Regions from separate parts of the Flavonifractor sp. An52 genome, predicted to be linked through region 1. Evidence: predicted binding sites of a transcription regulator. Region 1 holds the regulator's gene; the other holds the start of a gene.
The links. Region 1 encodes Rex, which represses fermentation and respiration genes when NADH is low (regulators of the CRP and FNR family bind a similar motif). Its sites were predicted from a motif close to ATTGTTAANNNNTTAACAAT; they were not measured.
Positions count from the first base shown of each region.

Region 2: a site for Rex is predicted at 6,399-6,418, ahead of B5G06_RS11455 (V-type ATPase subunit subunit G family protein). Genes of this name have one in related genera too.

Region 1 covers NZ_NFIB01000009.1:44,105-54,314, reverse strand. Annotated here, with positions in the region: gene B5G06_RS05150 (hypothetical protein) at 1-48, shown strand, start outside; gene B5G06_RS05145 (aldo/keto reductase) at 79-1,092, shown strand; gene uvrA (excinuclease ABC subunit UvrA) at 1,122-3,947, shown strand; gene B5G06_RS05135 (pyridoxamine 5'-phosphate oxidase family protein) at 3,993-4,448, opposite strand; gene B5G06_RS05130 (ArsR/SmtB family transcription factor) at 4,613-4,975, shown strand; gene B5G06_RS05125 (cation transporter) at 4,989-5,207, shown strand; gene B5G06_RS05120 (heavy metal translocating P-type ATPase) at 5,241-7,091, shown strand; gene B5G06_RS05115 (S-layer homology domain-containing protein) at 7,136-8,248, opposite strand; gene B5G06_RS05110 (redox-sensing transcriptional repressor Rex) at 8,245-8,877, opposite strand; gene B5G06_RS05105 (spore cortex-lytic protein) at 9,006-9,395, shown strand; gene B5G06_RS05100 (peptidoglycan-binding protein) at 9,408-10,210, shown strand, end outside.
Region 2 covers NZ_NFIB01000031.1:13,281-23,490, reverse strand. Annotated here, with positions in the region: gene B5G06_RS11485 (V-type ATP synthase subunit A) at 1-1,234, opposite strand, end outside; gene B5G06_RS11480 (V-type ATP synthase subunit F) at 1,424-1,738, opposite strand; gene B5G06_RS11475 (V-type ATPase subunit) at 1,731-2,729, opposite strand; gene B5G06_RS11470 (V-type ATP synthase subunit E) at 2,760-3,347, opposite strand; gene B5G06_RS11465 (V-type ATP synthase subunit K) at 3,362-3,856, opposite strand; gene B5G06_RS11460 (V-type ATP synthase subunit I) at 3,858-5,867, opposite strand; gene B5G06_RS11455 (V-type ATPase subunit subunit G family protein) at 5,867-6,181, opposite strand; gene B5G06_RS11450 (DEAD/DEAH box helicase) at 6,532-8,304, opposite strand; gene B5G06_RS11445 (shikimate kinase) at 8,481-9,005, opposite strand; gene B5G06_RS11440 (hypothetical protein) at 9,286-9,624, shown strand; tRNA gene B5G06_RS11435 (tRNA-Gly) at 9,850-9,925, opposite strand; gene B5G06_RS11430 (hypothetical protein) at 10,000-10,210, opposite strand, start outside.

The DNA.
Region 1 (10,210 bases):
CTTCTGTCCCTCGGCCTATTCATCGCGGGACTCGTTATCATTAGCTGACCAAACATCATAAAAAGTGAGGTTTTTGTCATGAATTACGTCACACTTGGTAAAACTGGTCTTAAAGCTGCCCAGGTTTCCTTCGGCGGCATCCCGATCCAGCGTTCCGACGCCGCCAATACCAAGGCTGTGGTGGATAAGCTGGAGCAGTATGGCATGAACTACATCGATACCGCCCGAGGCTACACCGTGTCCGAAGAGTATCTGGGCGCCGCCCTGGAGGGCCTCCGGGATAAGTTCATCCTGGCTACCAAGTCCATGGCCCGGGACAAGGAGTCCATGGCCAAGGATATCGACATCAGCCTGAAAAACCTGCGCACCGACTACATCGACGTCTACCAGATCCACAACCTGCCCGAGGCTGAGATTGACAAGGTGTTTGGCGAAGGCGGTGCCTGGGAGGCACTGAAGGAGGCCAAGGCCGCCGGTAAGATCGGTCATCTGGGCGTCACCGCCCACAACGTGGATGCGCTGAAGAAGATGATCGAGCTCCACGGCGACAAGATCGAGACTGTCATGTTCCCCTACAACATCGTGGAGACCCAAGGCCACGAGGTATTGAAGAAGGCCAAGGAGATGGGGATCGGCACCATTGCCATGAAGCCCATGGCCGGCGGCAATCTGGACGACTGGAACCTGGCCCTGCGGTTCATTGCCGCCTCCGGCGTCATTGATATTTCCATCCCCGGCATGGGTTCCCCTGAGGAGGCCGACCGCAACGCTGAGGCCGCTGAGCACTTCTCCCCTCTCACCCAGGAGGAGCTGGCGGAATGCGACCGCATCCGCAAAGAGCTGGGCAACGAGTTCTGCCGCCGCTGCAACTACTGTGCCCCCTGCCCCAACGGCATCAGCATCCCCAACTGCTTCCTGATGGCCAACTACGCCCGCAAGTACGGCCTGGCCGACTGGGCCAAGGCCCGGTATGACGCCATGCAGTACCACGCCGGTTCCTGCGTCCAGTGCGGCGCCTGCGAGAAGCGCTGCCCCTACAACCTGCCCATCCGTGATATGCTGACCAAGGTGGCCGATCTGTTCGGCTATTGATCTTTTCCCCCCAAAGGAGTACCTGAACCATGCTCGACCATATTTCCGTCAAAGGCGCTCGCGCCAACAATCTGAAAAACATCGATGTGGACATCCCCCGTGACAAGCTGGTGGTGCTCACCGGCCTGTCCGGCTCGGGCAAGTCCTCTCTGGCCTTTGACACCATCTATGCCGAGGGACAGCGCCGCTATGTGGAGTCCCTGTCCTCCTACGCCCGGATGTTTTTGGGGCAGATGGAGAAGCCCGACGTGGACTACATCGACGGCCTCTCCCCCGCCATCTCCATCGACCAGAAGACCACCTCCAAAAACCCCCGGTCCACCGTGGGCACCGTCACCGAAATTTATGACTACCTCCGTCTGCTGTGGGCCCGGGTAGGCACCCCCCACTGCCCCAAGTGCGGCAAGGAGATTAAGCAGCAGACCATCGACCAGATCATTGACCAGGTGCTGGAGCTGCCCGAGGCCACCCGCATTCAGGTCATGGCCCCGGTGGTCCGCGGCAAGAAGGGCACCCACCAGAAACTGCTGGAGGACGCCCGCAAGTCGGGCTACGTCCGCTGCCGGGTGGACGGCTCCCTGTACGACCTGACGGAAGAGATCGAGCTGGACAAGAATAAGAAGCACAACATCGAGATCGTGGTGGACCGGCTGGTCATCAAAGAGGATATCGCCCGCCGGCTCACCGACTCGGTGGAGGTGGCCTCCAACCTGGCCGGCGGCCTGGTTGTCATCAACATCGTAGGCGAGGACCGGGACATCATGTTCTCCCAGAATTACGCCTGTGAGGACTGCGGCATCTCCATCGAGGAGCTGTCCCCCCGTATGTTCTCCTTCAACAACCCCTTCGGTGCCTGCCCCACCTGTACCGGCCTGGGCTCTCAGCTGAAGGTGGACCCGGACCTCATCATCCCCAACAAAGAACTGTCCATCCTGGAGGGGGCCATCACCGCCTCCGGCTGGAACAACATCAAGGGGGATTCCATCTCCCGGATGTATTTTGAGGCTCTGTCCAAGAAGTACAACTTCAAGCTGACCACCCCTATCAAAGACCTGCCGCCGGAGATCATGGATATCATCCTCTACGGCACCAAGGGAGAAAAGCTGAAGCTGACCTATGAGCGGGAAAACGGCCACGGCACCCTGATGCAGCCCTTTGAGGGCATCATCAACAACCTGGAACGCCGTTATAAGGAGACCCAGTCTGACGCCATGCGCCGGGATCTGGAGGACTGCATGGGCGAACGCCCCTGTCCCGACTGCGGCGGCAAACGCCTGCGGAAGGAGGCTCTGGCTGTCACCGTGGGGGGCATCAACATCGACACCTTCTGCCGCAAGTCCGTGACCGAAGCACTAGACTTTGTGGACCACCTGGAGCTCTCCGATCAGAAAATGCTCATCGCCGACCGCATCCTGAAGGAGATCAAGAACCGGTTGGGCTTCCTCCAGAGCGTGGGCCTGCAATATCTGACCCTGAGCCGGGCCGCCGCCACTCTGTCCGGCGGTGAGAGCCAGCGTATCCGCCTGGCCACTCAGATCGGCTCCTCCCTGATGGGGGTGCTCTACATCCTGGACGAGCCCTCCATCGGCCTGCACCAGCGGGACAACGACAAGCTGCTGGCCACGCTCAAGCACCTGCGTGACCTGGGCAACACCCTGCTGGTGGTGGAACACGACGAGGATACCATGCGTCAGGCCGACTATATCGTGGATATTGGCCCCGGCGCAGGCGTCCATGGCGGCCAGGTGGTGGCCTGCGGCACCGCCGAAGAGGTGATGAATATCCCCGGCTCCATCACCGGTGACTACCTGTCCGGCCGGAAGAAAATCCCCGTTCCGGCGGAGCGGCGGACCGGTAACGGCCACTTCCTCACGGTCAAGGGCGCGGCGGAGAACAACCTGCAAAATGTGGATGTGTCCATTCCTCTGGGTACCTTCACCTGTGTCACCGGCGTGTCCGGCTCCGGCAAATCCTCCCTGGTCAACGAGATTCTCTATAAGCGGCTGGCCGCCGACCTGAACCGGGCCAAAACCCGCCCCGGCAAGCACCGGTCCATCGAAGGCGAGGAATATCTGGACAAGATCATTGCCATCGACCAGTCCCCCATCGGCCGCACCCCCCGGTCCAATCCGGCCACCTACACCGGCCTCTTCAACGACATCCGGGACCTGTTCGCCTCCACCCCCGACGCCAAGGCCAGAGGCTACGGCCCCGGCCGGTTCTCCTTCAACGTGCGGGGCGGACGGTGCGAGGCCTGCCAGGGCGACGGTCTTATCAAGATCGAGATGCACTTCCTTCCTGATATCTACGTCCCCTGCGAGGTATGTAAGGGAAAGCGGTACAACCGGGAAACCCTGGAGGTACGCTACAAAGGCAAGAACATCTATGAGGTGCTGGATATGACGGTGGAGGAGGCCCTCCCCTTCTTCGAGCATCTGCCCCGGCTGTACAACAAGCTCCAGACCCTCTACGAGGTTGGTCTCAGCTATGTAAAGCTGGGCCAGCCCTCCACCGAGCTGTCCGGCGGCGAGGCTCAGCGGGTGAAGCTGGCCACCGAGCTGGCCAAGCGCTCCACCGGCAAGACCATCTATATTCTGGATGAGCCCACCACCGGCCTTCACACCGCCGACGTGCATAAGCTGATCGAGGTACTTCAGAAGCTGGTGGACGCGGGCAACACCGTGGTGGTCATCGAGCACAATCTGGACGTGATCAAGACTGCCGACCACGTCATTGATCTGGGCCCCGAGGGCGGCTCCGGCGGCGGCACTATTGTGGCCACCGGTACCCCAGAGGAAGTGGCTGTCTGCCCCGATTCCTACACCGGACAATACCTGAAGCGGATACTGAAATAAACAAGAATAACGGGACTGCTGCAATTGTCGCAGCAGTCCCGTTTGTCATCCTTGGTACAGACGCTTCCGCCCACTGACCTGCTCCAAATCAATCCGCCACACCGCGGTGCGGGGCAGGTGCTTCTCAATGACCTCCTCCACCCGTTCCGGGCAGTCGGGGGCATATTTTTTGCAGATGGCCCGCAGAGCTGCCTTCTGCTCCTCCGGGTCGGTCACCTCATGGGCGGTCCCACGGGCTACGGCGCTGGTGAACTCCGTCTCGTAGGCCGCCTGCACCACCCGCTGATGGCCTACAGCCGTCAGGCAGACCTGGGGGTGGAGTCTCAGGCAGTCCAGCTTTTCTCCCCCCAGCCTGGAGTGAAAATAGACCGCCTCCCCCACCCGAACGCCGTTAAGCGGCATACAATAGGGCAGCCCCTCAACGTCGTTTACCGCCAACACCATATATTCGCACCGGTCCAGGGCCTCCATGCCCACATCCCGTCCATCATCTCGCTTCATATCTATCCGTCCCTTCCGGCCCCAAGGGCCTGTTCTCTCCCCCATCATACCCCCGCCCGAGCCCCATCGCAAGAAAAACTTCCATTCCCTCTTGACATCCTGCCGAGCAAGTATATAATAATATATGAACAATAGCTCATATGTTATTAGAAAGGATGGTCGTCATGACAGACAGCAACGGCGTGGAACGGTGCGATTACAGCCACATCCACCAGGAGATCGTGGATAAAGTGGAGCGCACCATGCCGGAAGATGAAATTCTCTACGATCTGGCAGAGCTGTTTAAGATCTTTGGGGATTCCACCCGCATCAAGATCCTGTATGTGCTTTTTGAGTCAGAGATGTGCGTGTGCGACATCGCCAAGCTGCTGGGCATGACCCAGTCCGCCATCTCCCACCAACTGCGTGCTTTGAAGCAGAGCAAGCTGGTCAAATACCGCCGGGAGGGCAAAACCGTGTTCTACTCCCTGGCGGACGGCCATGTCCGCACCATTCTGGGCCAGGGCATGGAACACATTGCGGAATGAGAGGAGTTTCACCATGAAAAAGTCATTCAAACTGAGAGATCTGGACTGCGCCAACTGCGCCGCCAAGATGGAGGACGCCATTCGCAAGCTGGACGGGGTGAACAGCGCCACCGTCAGCTTTATGACCCAGAAACTGACCCTGGACGCCGACGACGCTCGGTTCGGCGAGATCCTCCAGCAGGCCGCCAAGGTCTGCAAAAAGGTGGAGCCCGACTGCACCATCGTGTTCTGATCCTGTCATCTGTGTGCAAAGGAGAGATGGATCATGACCAAAAAGCAAAAGCGGATGCTCATCCGCATTCTGGCCAGCGGGGTACTGTTTGTTGGGGCTGTACTGCTTCCCCTGTCCGGCTGGGCGGAGCTGGCGGTCTTTCTGGTCCCCTATGCCGTCATCGGCTGGGATGTGCTGTGGCGGGCGGTGCGCAACATCGCCCACGGGCAGGTATTTGACGAGAACTTCCTCATGGCCCTGGCCACCATCGGCGCACTTGCCATCGGCGAATACCCGGAGGCCGTCTTTGTTATGCTGTTCTATCAGGTAGGCGAGTGGTTCCAGAGCTATGCGGTCAACCGGTCCCGCACCTCTATCGCGGCTCTGATGGACATCCGCCCCGACTACGCCAACATCGAGGTGGACGGCCAGCTGCAGCAGGTGGACCCGGAGGAAGTATCTGTGGGAGACGCCATTGTGATCAAGGCTGGGGAGCGGATTCCCCTGGACGGCGTGGTGTTGGAGGGAACCTCCACCCTGGACACCGCCGCCCTCACCGGCGAGTCCCTCCCCCGCCAGGTCCAGCCCGGCGACGATGTGGTCTCCGGCTGTGTCAACCTGTCCGGCCTGCTGAAAGTCCAGGTCACCAAGGCTTTTGAGGAGTCCACCGTATCCAAGATCCTGGACCTGGTGGAGAACGCCAGCAGCAAAAAGGCCAAGGCGGAGCACTTCATCACCCGATTTGCCCGGTACTATACCCCCATTGTGGTACTGGCTGCCGTGGCTCTGGCCCTCCTGCCTCCCCTCTTCACCCAGGTGAGCTGGCTGGATTCCATTCAGCGGGCGCTCAATTTCCTGGTAGTATCCTGCCCCTGCGCCCTGGTGATCTCGGTGCCGCTCTCCTTCTTCGGCGGCATCGGCGGGGCCTCCCGGGCCGGTATTCTGGTCAAAGGAGGCAACTACCTGGAGGTGCTGGCCAAAACGGAAATCGTGGTCTTTGACAAGACCGGCACCCTGACCCAGGGCGTCTTTAACGTCACCGCCATTCATCCCGATCACTGTGACCAGAGCCAGCTGCTGGAGCTGGCCGCCCTGGCGGAGGCCTCCTCTGATCATCCCATCTCCCGCTCTCTGCTGGAGGCCTGGGGCCAGCTGCCCGACCGCAGCCGGGTCACTCAGGCGGAAGAGCTGTCCGGCCGGGGCGTCCGCGCCATGGTGGACGGCAAGGTGATCTGCGCCGGCAACGACAAGCTGATGGATGAGATCGGCGTCACCTGGCACCCCTGCCACCATGTGGGCACCACGGTCCATGTGGCCGCCGACGGGGTCTATCTGGGGCACATCGTCATCTCCGACCAGGTAAAGCCGGACGCCCAACAGGCCATTACCGCACTGAAGGCGGCAGGAGTACGCAAGACTGTGATGCTCACCGGCGACGCCAAGCCTGTGGGCGAGGCGGTAGCCGCCCAGCTGGGGCTGGATGAGGTCCACACCCAGCTCCTCCCCACTGACAAGGTAGACCGGGTAGAGGGACTGCTGAAAGAGGTATCCCCCAAGGGGGCCCTGGCCTTCGTGGGAGACGGCATCAACGACGCCCCTGTCCTTTCCCGGGCGGATGTGGGCATTGCCATGGGCGCCCTGGGTTCCGACGCTGCCATCGAGGCGGCAGACATCGTCCTCATGGACGACAAGCCCTCCAAGCTGGCTCAGGCCATTGCCATCGCCCGCCGCACTCTGGCCATTGTCCGTCAGAACATCGTGTTTGCTCTGGGGGTAAAACTGCTGGTGCTGGTGCTCAGTGCTCTGGGCCTGGCCAATCTGTGGGAGGCCGTCTTTGCAGATGTAGGCGTCTCGGTCATCGCCATCCTCAATGCTATGCGGGCCATGCGCACCGCCAAGATGTAATAAAAAACGCGAGCCTTACGGCTCGCGTTTTTTGTGTTGTGCATTTAACTCAGACGCAGGGCGGAAACCTCGTTCAGCACGGTCTGCATGGTGGCCTTGTCATACCCGCCGTTGGAGGCAGTGCGGTCCAGCAGGATTCCGCCGTCCTTGGTGGGAGCAGAGAGGGCACACACCGACAGATAGACTACCTGGGCCCGCAGGAAGGTGCCGCTCTCCAGCATGGTGCGTTCACTCTGACGGATGGCACCCAGCGTTACCCCCGCCTCCATGGCAGTCTGCCAGGTAAAGTCAGGATTGGTGCCAGTCTCGGAATAACCCAGCGCCCGGAGCACAAAGGTCATATACTCCCCTGCCGTAATGGTGTTGTTGGGGGCAAAGACCAGCTGACCGGCGGCGTTGGTACCAATGCCGGTAGTGTAGCCCTTTTCATAGGCATAGGACAGATAGCGGTCGGCCCAACTGGGGCTGTCCACAAAGGGATTGGTTGCCGTACTGGACAGGGCGGCCTGTTCCTCCCCCAACAGGCGAATGAACATGACCAGGCCCTCCACCCGGACCGGCTGGCGCTCCAGCTCATAGCCGGAGCCGTAGGTGGCGCCGGTGCCCTTCAGAAGGCCCATCTTAGTCAGGCCGTCAGCCATAGCGTTATAATCTACGTTTCCGCTGGCGGAGAGGGTATAGCTCCCCTCCAGACAGAGGACTGCGGTATCAGAGGTCACAGTCACCGCCACAGCGGCGCTCTCCCCTGCCAGACAGCGGTGGCGTGCGGTAAGGCCGCCGCCTGAGGCCACCGTATTGCCTGCTGTGGCGTCCACCAGTATCCCGCCGGAGGCCGTAGCACTTCCTGCCAGCAGCATCACGCCGGAGCCGGAGGTAAGGGTCAGCACATCGCCCTTTTTAAAGCGCAGGTCATTGAGTCCGGACGTTCCGCCTGCTTGGGCCAAATATGCGGAATGCTCGCTGTTGAGCTGGTTCAGCGCCTGATTATAGACAGGTGCCGTCAATTCCTCCACCCGCTGCTCCGCCTGCTTCAGGGCCTCATCGGTAAACGTACCATTTACATAACTTTTGCTCACCAAAGACTGGTCGGCGGCTACCACCGCCCCGCAGCTCACCAGGATCACCCCGGCAAGCAAGATTGCCGCTGCTTTTTTCATGCGTCCTCCGAGATCATATAGCTGAGGGCCAACAGGCTGTCCGCAAAGTGAACATCTTCAATGACCACGCCCGGCGCCTCCACCGTCAGCTCGCTGTTAGTAAAATTCCAGATACCCCGTACACCGGCTCGCACCAGCCGACTGGCGGTGGTATTGGCAACGCTCCGGGGCACGGTCAATACACCGATGCTGGCCGGATGCTCCACCAGATACTCCTCCAGCCGATCCACATGATAAATGGGCACGCCAGAGCGAGTCTGGCCCACGATCTCCGGGGCCACGTCAAAGGCCGCGGCCAGCGCCACACCCGAGCGCTCAAAGTGGAAGTTCTCCATCAGGGCCCGGCCCAGATTGCCCGCGCCCAGAATAACCGCCGTATGTCCCCGGTTCATACCCAGGATATCAGAGATCTCATCCCGCAGTTTCTCCACGTTATAACCATATCCCTGCTGGCCAAATTCCCCAAAGCAGGACAGATCCTGCCGGATCTGGGAGGCTGTCAATCCCATGGAGCGGCCCAGAGCACTGGATGAAATACGCTCCACACCGGCCGTATGCAGGTCCGTCAAATGGCGGTAATACCGGGGCAGCCGCCGAATCACCGCACTGGACACCTTTTGCTTTCTCATGCGCCATCACACTCGTTCCAGAGGATATCTTTCCTATTCAGTTTACTCAAAACCGTCCCCGATGTCAACGCCTCACGGGCAATTCCTCCACCGACGGCATAGAGTGGAAAGAAAAGGAGGAATGCAACTTGGCCGCAACAGGAACCATTCTGACCCGGGTATTCACGTCCCGGGCCCAGATCCCGGTGGCAGGCGCCACCGTAGCTTTTACCCAGCGGGGCACCGAAGGCCGCCACACCCTGCTGGCCCTGCGGGTCACCGACGCCAATGGCCGCACCACACCGGTTCAGGTAGAAACACCTGACGCCTCAGCCAGCGAGTCTCCCGGCACTGTCACTCCCTTTGCCGTATGTGATATCTGGGCTGAGTCCCCGGGCTATGAACTGCTGGTGGTGGAGAACGTCCAGATCTTTGCCGGCACCCAGACCTTGCAGGAGTTGGAGCTCATCCCTCTGCCGGAGCAGTCTGCCACTCTGCTGCCGGAGGACCCGGTCAACGTACCGCCTCAGAATCTGTAAAGGAGGGATACCATGCCAGAATCGCTGCCCATTACCCCCTATGTGCCGCAATACATCACCGTTCATCTGGGCCCGCCGGGCTCCAGCGCGGAGAATGTGACGGTATCCTTTCCGGAGTATGTGAAAAACGTGGCCTCCAGCGAGATCTACCCCACCTGGGAGCCCGCCGCCCTCCAGGCCAACATCCTGGCCATCATCTCTTTCGCCCTCAACCGGGTATACACCGAGTTCTACCCAAGCCGGGGCTACCCCTTCAATATCACCTCCTCCACCGCCTACGACCAGAAATTTATCAAGGACCGTAACATCTTTGAAAATATCAGCCAGCTGGTGGATGAGATGTTCAACTCCTACATACGGCGCATCGGCTTTGTAGAGCCTCTGGCCGCCAAATTCTGCAATGGCACCACCGTCACCTGTGACGGGCTGTCCCAGTGGGGCAGCCAGGCCATGGCGGAACAGGGGGCGGACTATATGACCATCCTGCGCTCCTACTACGGCGATAACATTGAGCTGGTGACCAACGCCCCGGTCCAGGGCATCCGCTACTCCTACCCCGGCTATCCCATCCGCCGGGGAGACAGGGGCGAGGCGGTACAGCGCATCCAGGTCATGCTCAACCGTATCTCCCGGGACTACCCCGCCATTCCCAAGGTCTACCCGGTGGACGGGGTCTTTGGTCCCGCCACCGAGGCGGCGGTCAGGAAATTCCAGTCCATCTTTGATCTGACTCCCGACGGCATTGTGGGCAATTCCACCTGGTACAAGATGGTGTTCCTCTATGTGGGGGTGCTGGATCTGGCAGAGCTCATCAG
Region 2 (10,210 bases), on a different contig from region 1:
ACAGGTCGCCGCCGGGCGGGGAAACCGCGCCCACGGCGGTCAGGGAGCCCCGGCGGTCGGCGTCAGAGCCGATGCACTCCACCATACCGGCCCGCTCGTAGAACTGGGCCAGACGGGAGGACAGGTAGGCGGGGTAGCCTTCCTCGCCGGGCATCTCTTCCAGACGGCCGGACATCTCACGCAGAGCCTCGGCCCAGCGGGAGGTGGAGTCGGCGATGACGGCCACATGGTAGCCCATGTCGCGGAAGTACTCGGCGATGGTGATGCCGGTGTAGATGGAGGCCTCACGGGCGGCCACGGGCATATCGGAGGTGTTGGCGATGAGGACGGTCCGCTTCATCAGGGACTCGCCGGTACGGGGGTCCACCAGCTCGGGGAATTCCCGCAGCACGTCGGTCATCTCGTTGCCGCGCTCGCCGCAGCCGATGTAGACCACGATGTCCACGTCGGACCACTTGGCCAGCTGGTGCTGCATAACGGTCTTGCCGGAGCCGAAGGGGCCGGGGATGGCGGCGGTGCCGCCCTTGGCCACGGGGAACATGGCGTCCACGATACGCTGGCCGGACAGCAGGGGGGTCTTGGGGGGATACTTATGCTTGTAGGGGCGGCCCACACGGACGGGCCACTTCTGCACCATCGTCAGCGGGTGCTTCTCCCCCTTGTCATCCACCAGGACGGCCACGGTGTCCAGCACGGTGAACTCGCCGGACTGGATGGATTCAATGGTGCCGCTCATCTTGGGGGGGATCATGATCTTGTGGAGTACCACGCTGGTCTCCTGGACGGTGCCGATGACGTCGCCGCCGATGACCTTGGCGCCGGGCTGGACGGTGGCGTTGAACTGCCACTTCTTCTCCCGGTCCAGGGCGGGGACTTCCACGCCGCGGGGCAGGTTGTTGGAGCCCGCCTTCTTCATGATGCCCTCCAGGGGGCGCTGGATGCCGTCGTAGATGTTCTCAATGATGCCGGGGCCCAGCTCCACGGACATGGGGGCGCCGGTGGTCTCCACCACGGCGCCGGGACCCAGGCCGGAGGTCTCCTCGTAGACCTGGATGGAGGCGGAGTCGCCGTTCATGGTGAGGATCTCACCGATGAGGCGCTGCTCGCCCACACGGACCACGTCGGCCATGTTGGCGTCGGTCAGTCCGGTGGCCACCACCAGCGGGCCGGAGACTTTCACGATTTTTCCGCTCAAATAGCTCAACCTTCTTTCTCGTCGGCGCAAACTGCACATCCTTCGCGTCCCCGTAAACGGGAACGCTCACTCGTTCCGTTGCGCCTCCTCCTCCCCGCCGGACCCACTTCGTTGGGCTCCGGCGGGGGTGCGGGCGGGTGTGGGCACCCGCCCCTACAGAGCAATGAAAGATCTGCGCGCGTAGAGGACGATGCCCACATCGTCCCATTTGACCCGTGCAGTCAGCAGTTAAAGAATATCCGCGCCCACGGCCCGTTCCACGGCGCTCTTGACGTTGGCCATGCCGATGCCCAGAGAGCCGTCCTTGCCGGGGATGAGGATGATGGCCGGGGTGAGCTCATCCTTGTACCGGGCCACCTCCGCCGTCATACCGGCGGCGTACTGCTCGGTAAGGTAGATCACCGCGTAATTTTCCTTGGCCAGCTGGTGGAGGGTCTGCTTGGCCTCCTCCACGGTCTCGGCGGGAAACACATCCAGCCCCAGGGCCTTGAAGCCCAGCACGCTGTCCTTGTCTCCCAGCACTGCGATCTTATACTTAGACATAGGCTTCACGCAGCCTTTCCCGGATGGTGTCCCCGTCCAGCCCCGCCATGCGGCCGGACAGAATGGTGCGGATGGCGGTAAACTCGTTCTCCCTGGCGTACAGGTAGCCGATTACCGCCTGCTCCCCAAAGGGGATGCGGCGGGCCTGGGCCAGATAGCCCATCACCGCGTTGTCGCACAGGCGCTCAAAGGCGGTCAGCTCCCCGCTGCCGGGGGCGGTGAGGGCGGCGCCTGCGGCGGCCGCCTCGCTGAGGGGGCCGGCCCGGAACAGGGCGGCCAGATCGCTGCCCTTGCCGGAAGTCAGGGTGTGTACCTCCACGTTGCCGCCGGGGAGGAGTACCTGATTGAGGAAGTCGGCGCCTTTGCCCATGCGGGCCGCCCGGACGGCGGAGCGCAGGTTGGTGGAATCAATGAGCAGGCGGACGTACCCCTCCAGGAAGGGGCTGCCCACCGCTTTGGCGGCCTCGCTCATCTCGGCGAAGTAGGCCCGATCCAGCACGAAGTCGGCCAGCTGGGGATCGCCCCCGCCGCCCAGCAGCTCCCTGGCCTGCACCACGGCCCGCCGGAAGGGGTCGGTGAAGTCCCGCAGATTGTCCCGCTGCCAGGCCTCCTTGATCTGGGCGGCGGTCCAGCGACCGCCCTCCATCAGCAGCCGGTCGGGCTCAGCCCCTACGGCAGCGGCCTTGATGAGGGTCTTGGCGTTGTGGTAGTCGTATTTCATCTGGAACACGTCCACCAGCCGCTTGTCGGGCACCGCGCCCTTCAGCTCCTTGTACAGAGCGGCCCGGGCGGCGGAGAGCAGTTCGTCCAGCCCGGCATGGGTGAGGGCGGTCAGCTCCCCGTAGCCGCACTCGGTGAGGACCTTGGCGGCCTCATCGTCGGTGCGGGCGTCCAGCATCCGCTCCATCCGCTCCCGGGTGAGGAGACGGTTCTCCATGGCCCGGATACGGGCGGATATGGTCAGATAGTCGGTATCTTTGATCTTAGCCAAAATGTTGCCTCCTTACTTGCAAGGAGCGCATCAGTCAAAGAGCACCTTGGCCACCTCGCGGTCCATTTCGCCCCGCTGGAGGCGCACCAGCGTCTCAAAGGTGCAGTTGACCTCCACGTCCCCGTCGCTGAGGATGAGGCCCCCCTGAATGGGGCGGGACTGCTCGGACATGGTCAGGTGTCCGTCGCCCAGCTTCTCGTTGGCCTGGGTGACCACGGCCTTGCCGTAGCGGGCCCGGTCCTTCTGGGAGAAGATGACCGCCTCCCGGCCGGTGGAGGAGGCCTTCACGGCCAGGTCGGCCAGCAGGTTCACATACTCCTTGTCGGGTAGGTTCACCAGCTTCTCCAGGGCCAGGTCGTAGGCCTTGGAGAGCATCTCCTGCTTGGCGGCCAGCTCCAGCTTGCGGGCGTCCAGCTGGGCCACGCTGGCCAGCCGCTCTACGCGCTCGTCGGCGTTGCGGCGGCCACGGGAGATGATCTCCTCGCTCTCCCGCTGGGCCTGAGCCTCATACCGGGCCGTGATCTCGTCGGCCTGACGGCGGGCCTCGGCGTTGATGTCGCCGATCTCCCGTCCGGCGTCGGCCGCGATGCGTCCGGTGATTTTTTCAATTCCGTCCATAGTCTACCTCTTGCTTAGAAGCCGAACATGATCATCAGGAAGGAGATGAGCAGGGACAGGATGGCGTAGAACTCCACGATGATACACAGCACCATGCCCTTGGACCAGTCGTTGGGGTTCTTGGCCACGATGTTGATGGAGGCGGCGGCCACGCGGCCCTGAGCGATACCGGAGAGCAGACCGCCGAGGGCCATGGGGATGCAGGCGGCCAGGACGATGAGGCCCTGGGCGATGGTCAGCTCACCCACGGTGCCGCTGAACAGGCCCATCTTCATCAGGGCCAGGAAGCCGATGACCAGGCCGTACAGGCCCTGGGTGCCGGGGATAACCTGCAGGATCATACACTTGGAGAACTGAGAGGGGTCCTCGGCCAGCAGGCCGGCGCCCGCCTCACCGGCCAGGCCGGTGCCCTTGGCGGAACCAACGCAGGCCAGGCCTGCGGCAAGAGCGGCGCCCAGGAAACCAAAGAACGCGCCAGCGTATTGGGTCAGAAATTCACCGAATGTCATGTTACTCTTCCTCCTTAATGTCGACATACTTTGTCGCAATGTTCAGGGGCCGCCAGGGGCGTCCGCCCTCTTCATAGAACTGCTTGAAAAATTCCAGGTATTGCAGACGGGACGTGTGGACGTAGGTGCCGATCACGTTCAGGCCGATGTTGAAGGCGTGGCCGATGATGAAGATGATGAAGAAGATGGGGATGCCGATGGCCGGGGGCATTCCGCCGCCGGGCATGGCGCCCAGGATGTTGAACACCTGGCCGATGACCGAACCGGCCAGCATCATCACCATCAGACGGGAGTAGGAGAGGATGTCTCCGAAGTAGCCCGTCACGCCGTTGTACACCGCGCCGATGATGGCGGTCACCTTGCCGAAGCCCTTGGCCGTGCGACCCTGGCCCAGCAGCATCAGGCAGCCGATGATGAGCACCACCGGGTAGCCCGCCACATTGCCGATGCCTGCGGCAAAGAGGCCGATACCCACAAAGATGACCCACCAGGTACCGATGTCCAGGATGGCGTCCACCACCTGGCCCCGGCGGCACAGCATCCAGAATTTCACCGCCATGCCTACCACGATCTGTACGAAGCCCACGGCCAGTGCAAAGACTAGCACGGTCATGGGGTCGCCCATGACGTTGAGCAGGGGACCGGGCACGCCCGTCACCCCGTCGGGCACCGACAGGAAGGGGATCACCGGCTGAGACAGGCCCAGCATACTGGTGAACTGAGCCAGGAAGTCGGAGAAGAAGCCGCCGGTGAAGAAGCCGATGACGGCGGAGGAGATGCCGCACATAATCATCAGCCGGATCAGCTGTCCGAAGCCCCCCTTGGGGTGGGCCTTGTGGTTGATGAAGGCGCAGGCCCCCGCCAGGATCAGGCCGTAGCCCAGATCGGCGAACATGAACCCGAAGAAGAACACATAGAAGGGCATCATCAGCCCGTTGGGGTCCACGCCGTCATAGGCGGGCAGGGAGTACATTTCCGTAATGGTGGTCAGCGGCTCGGTGAGCTTGTTGTTCTTCAACTTCACCGGCACCACCGGGTAGTCCTCCGGCGCCGGGTCCTGGGTCTCCCAGCAGCAGGTGTACTGCCCCAGCTGCTCCAGCAGCTTTTTCTCGTCGGGGACAGGCACCCAGCCCTCCAGGAAGAAGGCGGAGCTGCTGTCCAGCAGGCGGCAGCGGGCCTCCTCCCGGGCGATCTCCTGATCGGCCCGGTCCAGGCACTGCTCCAGCGCGCCCTTTTTGGAGGCGTATTCCCCCACCTGGGCGATGGTGGACTCCAGCTCACGGGCGGCGTCGGCCAGCTGCTCGTCCAGCCGCTTATCGTTTTCCGCCGCCGTCCCCGTCCAGCCCCGCAGGGCCGCCCGGGAGAAACCGTACTCCTTGAGCACCGCCTGGCAGTCCTCCTCCACACTGCGGTGGCAGAGGAACACCAGATATTTCAGTTCGTTGTCCGCCCCCGCCCGCATGAGCTCATACAGGTCGGTGACCGCCCCCAGGGCCCCGTCCATGGCGTCCAGATCGGTGGACGCGGCCACGGTGCCGAAGGACACCGCCACCTCCGGGGTAGAGGCCGTCTCCAGGGGGATATCCAGCGCCAGCCAGGGAGCCAGCGCCAGCTTTTGAGTCCGCAGTTTGTTCTGCTCGGCGTACAGAGCCGAGATCTTCCGCTCCAGGGCCACCAGCTGCCCGGCGTCTGCCAGGCCGGTCCGGTAGGCCGCATCGTCGAAGAGCTCTCCCTCTGTAATCACCGGTCTGGGGGTGAGGAGCCCGCCCTTCTGTTTGGGGCCGTACTTCTTCAGGGCTTTCAGGGCGTTCTCCACGCTGGAACGGGCATCCCTGGCCTCGTTCAGCGCCCCGGTGTCCGGCCGTGTGAGGCTGGCCCAGTCGGGGTCGTCTTTCCGGTCCCCCGGCTCGTCAATCTCCACACAGCCCAAATGCTGAAGCAGCCGCAGCATGGACTCCCGCTCGGATTGCATTCCGATGAGCCGCAGCCGCTTCATTTTCACAATGGACATCAGTTCTTCACTACCCTTCTCACGATGCTCTCAGCGGCGTCAGCCAGACGGCCCTCCGCCTTGGCCCGCAGGGCGTCGCAGGCCTTCTGCGTCTGGGCGTTGACCTCCGCGGCGTGCTTGGCCGCCGTTTCCTCCGCCGCCCGCATAAACTCACGGGCCTGGGCCTCGGCCTGAGCCCGGGCTTCCGCCAGCCGGGCCTTGCCAGCCCGCTCGGCCTCCGCCACGGTGCGCTTGGCCTCCGCCTGTGCTTCCGCCTTGCGCTGCTTGTTGGCCTGCTCGGCCTCAGTCACCTGCTTGATCGCTTCCAGAGACATACATTCACCGCCTTTCCCCATCTCTTGTCCCTCTGGACAATTTATCCGATGTTACTAGTCATGATACTTCAATTTGACCAAGATTGCAAGTTTAAAATGGTGAGTTTACTTTTTGGTCTTTCTTTTTTTCAGCTGGTTTTGCCTAGTTTTTCTTTCCATATTTTTAGCTTCTTTATCCATTATGCCGCATTTTCCTCCTTTTTTTACCTAATTCATTTTTGTTAATTATTTAACATAAAAATTTTTTTGTATATATTTTTTCTTTCAGGCCTTTTTCATACCTTGAGAACTGGGCAAAAAAACGGCGCTGCCGCGATGGTCGCGGCAGCGCCGTTGAGGGATGGATCCTATCAGTCGTCGCTGAGATAATAGGGTTTCATCAGGCTGGGCTGCTCGGTGGAGTCCTTCTGGCCGTTGGAGCGCAGCACGATCTCCGGCGGACGGCCGGCACGGCCTCTGCCGCCGTGCTTCTTCCGTCCGCTCTTGGAGGCGGGGGCGGGGGACTGGGCCGCCGTCTGCTTCCCTCTCTGGGCCTTGGGCTGCTTCTGGGGCGTCTTCTCCTGAGTGGCCTGCTTCTCCTTGGGCCGCTTTTCCTTCCGGTTGTCCGTCTTCTCGGACCGGGGAGCGGGCTTCCGGGGGGCCAGCAGCCGGGCGGTGGCATCCATAATGATGTCGCTGGCCAGGGGATTGGGCCGGTGGAAGTCCTCAAACGCCGGCTCAGGCGCGGCAGGGCGGGTGGGAGCGGTGGCTACCAGGGCCTCCTCCAGAGTGGCGCTGTTGCGCACCCCCCGCTTGGACTTCTTCTTTTTCTCCGGCTGGGCCGGGGCGGGCTGTTCCACCGCCTCAGCCGCTTTCTGGGCGGCCTTGGCCTTGCGCTCGGCAGCGGCGGCCTTGTTGGCGGCGTCCCGCTGGCGGCGCTTCTCCTTGGCGGCGGCCCGGGCCTCGGCGTCCTCCGGGTTGATAATCCGGCCCTTCTTATCCTTGGGCAGGGGCTCAAAGACCTCCATGGGCCAGGGGTGGTCCTCCACCACCGGGATGGCCTTGCCCAGCAGCTTCTGGATGCCCTTGAGCTCCTCCTTCTCGTTGATGTCGCAGAAGGAGATGGCGGTGCCGCCGTGGCCCGCCCGGCCGGTACGGCCGATGCGGTGGACGTAGGTCTCAGGCACATCGGGCAGGTTGTAGTTAAAGACGTGGCTCAGCTCCTCAATGTCCAGGCCCCGGGCGGCGATGTCGGTGGCCACCAGGGCGGTGACCTTGCCGCTCTTGAAGTCGGCCAGGGCCTGCTGCCGGGCGGTCTGGCTCTTGTTGCCGTGGATGGCGGCGGCGGCGATGCCAGCCTTCACCAGATCCCCGGCCACCTTGTTGGCCCCGTGCTTGGTGCGGGTGAACACCAGGGCATTCTTCACGTCTGGCTCCAGGATCAGGGAGGCCAGCAGCTTGGTCTTGTTGCCCCGGTCCACATAGTAGAGCTTCTGGTCGATGACCTCCACCGGGGAGGACACCGGGTTCACCGCCACCTTCACCGGATTCACCAGCAGGGAGTCCACCAGCCCCTGGACCTCCGGGGGCATGGTGGCGGAGAAGAAGAGGGTCTGCTTCTTCTTGGGCAGCCAGCCCAGAATGCGGCGGACATCGTGGATGAAGCCCATGTCCAGCATCCGGTCGGCCTCGTCCAGTACAAAGACCTCCAGCCTGGACAGGTCCACGAATTTCTGATTGTACAGGTCGCCCAGGCGGCCGGGGGTGGCCACCAGAATGTCCACGCCCTTTTTCAGCTGCTCCACCTGGGGGTTCTGGCCCACGCCGCCGAAGATGACGGCGGAGCGGATAGGCAGGTGGCGGCTGTAGGCCACAATGTTCTCCTGGATCTGGAGGGCCAGCTCCCGGGTGGGGGTGAGGATGAGGGCCCGGATGCCCTTGCCCTTGCGGTCGCTGAGCCGCTGGAGGATGGGGGCAGCAAAGGCGCAGGTCTTGCCGGTGCCGGTCTGGGCGCAGCCCAACACGTCCCGGCCCGCCAGAGCGGGGGGAATGGCCTTTTCCTGAATGGGGGAGGGGCGTTCATACCCCTGTTCGGCCAGCGCCTTCAGGATGGGCGCTTTCAGGCCGAGGTCCTGGAATGTCATGCGGTTCGTTCCTTTCGTTAGAAATGCCCCTTCCGCGCCGGGGGCACAAAAAATAAGACTGCCGTGCGGAGGCAGAAAAAACACGACGAAGCCCGCCGTCCAGCCGGCGGGCATTTCGTACATGATAGTTTACTGGAATATAGTATATCATTATTTCAAAAAAATACAAGGGGCGGTCAGCCCAGCCGGGCCACCACTGCCGCCACCGTCTGTTCCAGGGTGTTTCCCCCCGTCACATCCACCGTCAGGTCGGCGTATTTGCGGTACAGAGGCTCCCGGGCGGCGTACACGTCGGCCAGGGTCTGGCCGGGGGACATGGCAATGCCCCGGGTGGTGATGTTGCGGATGCGCCGCTCCAGCTCCTCCAGAGGCACATGGAGGTACACCACCAGCCCCAGCTCCTTGAGGTGGCGGGCGGCCTCCTCCCGGCAGATGGCGCTGCCACCGGGGGCAATGACAGTGCCGGTGCAGTCCAGATCCCGGATGACGGCCTCCTCCACATCCAGAAAGGCCTCCACACCCCGCTGGTCCAGGATGTCCTGGAGCAGGGCGCCCTCCCGCTGCTGGATCAGCAGATCGGCATCCACAAAGCGATAGCCCAGGGTCTTGGCCAGCAGCACCCCCACGGTGCTCTTGCCCGAGCCGGGCATTCCGATCAAGGTAACGTTTTGATACTCCACAGCGGGGTCATCCTTTCCCATGTCATGATCTTTGCCAGTATATCAAATCTTTTCCCCGGTTGCAAGGAAAATCGCCCCTTTTTCTGAACCTGGCGGTTTCCTATTTCCTCTCAAAAAAGTGCTTGCAAAAATCGAACATATGTTGTATACTGAACGCGAACAAAAGTTCTAATCCTGTGTCGGGAACTTTTTGCCGCTCTGCGCCGTCAGAAAAGTACAAGGGTCCTTACAAAGTACGTTTTATGGGACACCTTATCCCGTATACTGGGATCAAACGCCGGAACAACAGGAGGGAAACGGTATGGAGACCATTTATCTGAATCTGGACGCCAGACGGATCACAGGATACGCAAACGAGTCGGACCAAAAGGCCTGCGTAGGTCAGGAGACGGTGTGCTATACCGTGCTGCCCCGGCGGAAGCCCGCCCGGCCGGAGGGAAAGGTGCTGGACTTTGAGGCCTGCCGCCGGGCCCTGGAAGGGGAGTCTGCGGCAGAAGAGATCCCGGAGGAGATTCCCGCGCCGGAGAAGGAGGCCCGGCCCCGCCGCCGGCTGGACCTGGCCCTGGCCGCCGATCTCATCGCGTCGGCGGGGATGCTTACCGCCGTGGCGGCGGTGGCGGTCCGGTTCTTCCTGGGGTAATCAAAAACAGAACGCAGGACACCCAAAGGATGTCCTGCGTTTTTGTTCTTATGGAATCCAGAAACCGGCCCTTCGGGCCGGCGGCGCTTTTGCGCCGTTCGAGCGTTTTGGCCTTTGGGCCAAAACCTCGGCGCAGGCGGAATTCATTTCCGCCGAGCATTTCAAATTCTCACGGAATCCAGAAAAAGAAAGAGACAGGACATATGTCCTGTCTCTTTCTTTTTCTGGAGCAGGTGACGAGGCTCGAACTCGCTACCTCCACCTTGGCAAGGTGGCGCTCTACCAGATGAGCTACACCTGCAAGCGACGGATGTTATTATAGCAATCCGTGCTTCCAATGTCAAGGGAATTTTTCGATTTTTTTATTTTTTCTTTTCAGGCCTCCTGGTCTGTCCACTGATAGCCCATTTCAGCCATTTGGGCCGCCGTCCAGGTCTTGCCGGTGCTGCGGCTCAGATCCACCCACACGGTCTGTCTGTTGCGGTCCACCTGGTTGAAAAAGTGGGGCTGACCCTGCAGGGTACCCTCTATGATCTGACCCTTCAGCCCCAGGCCGTCGCACAGCAGCTGGAAGGCTAAGGCCAGT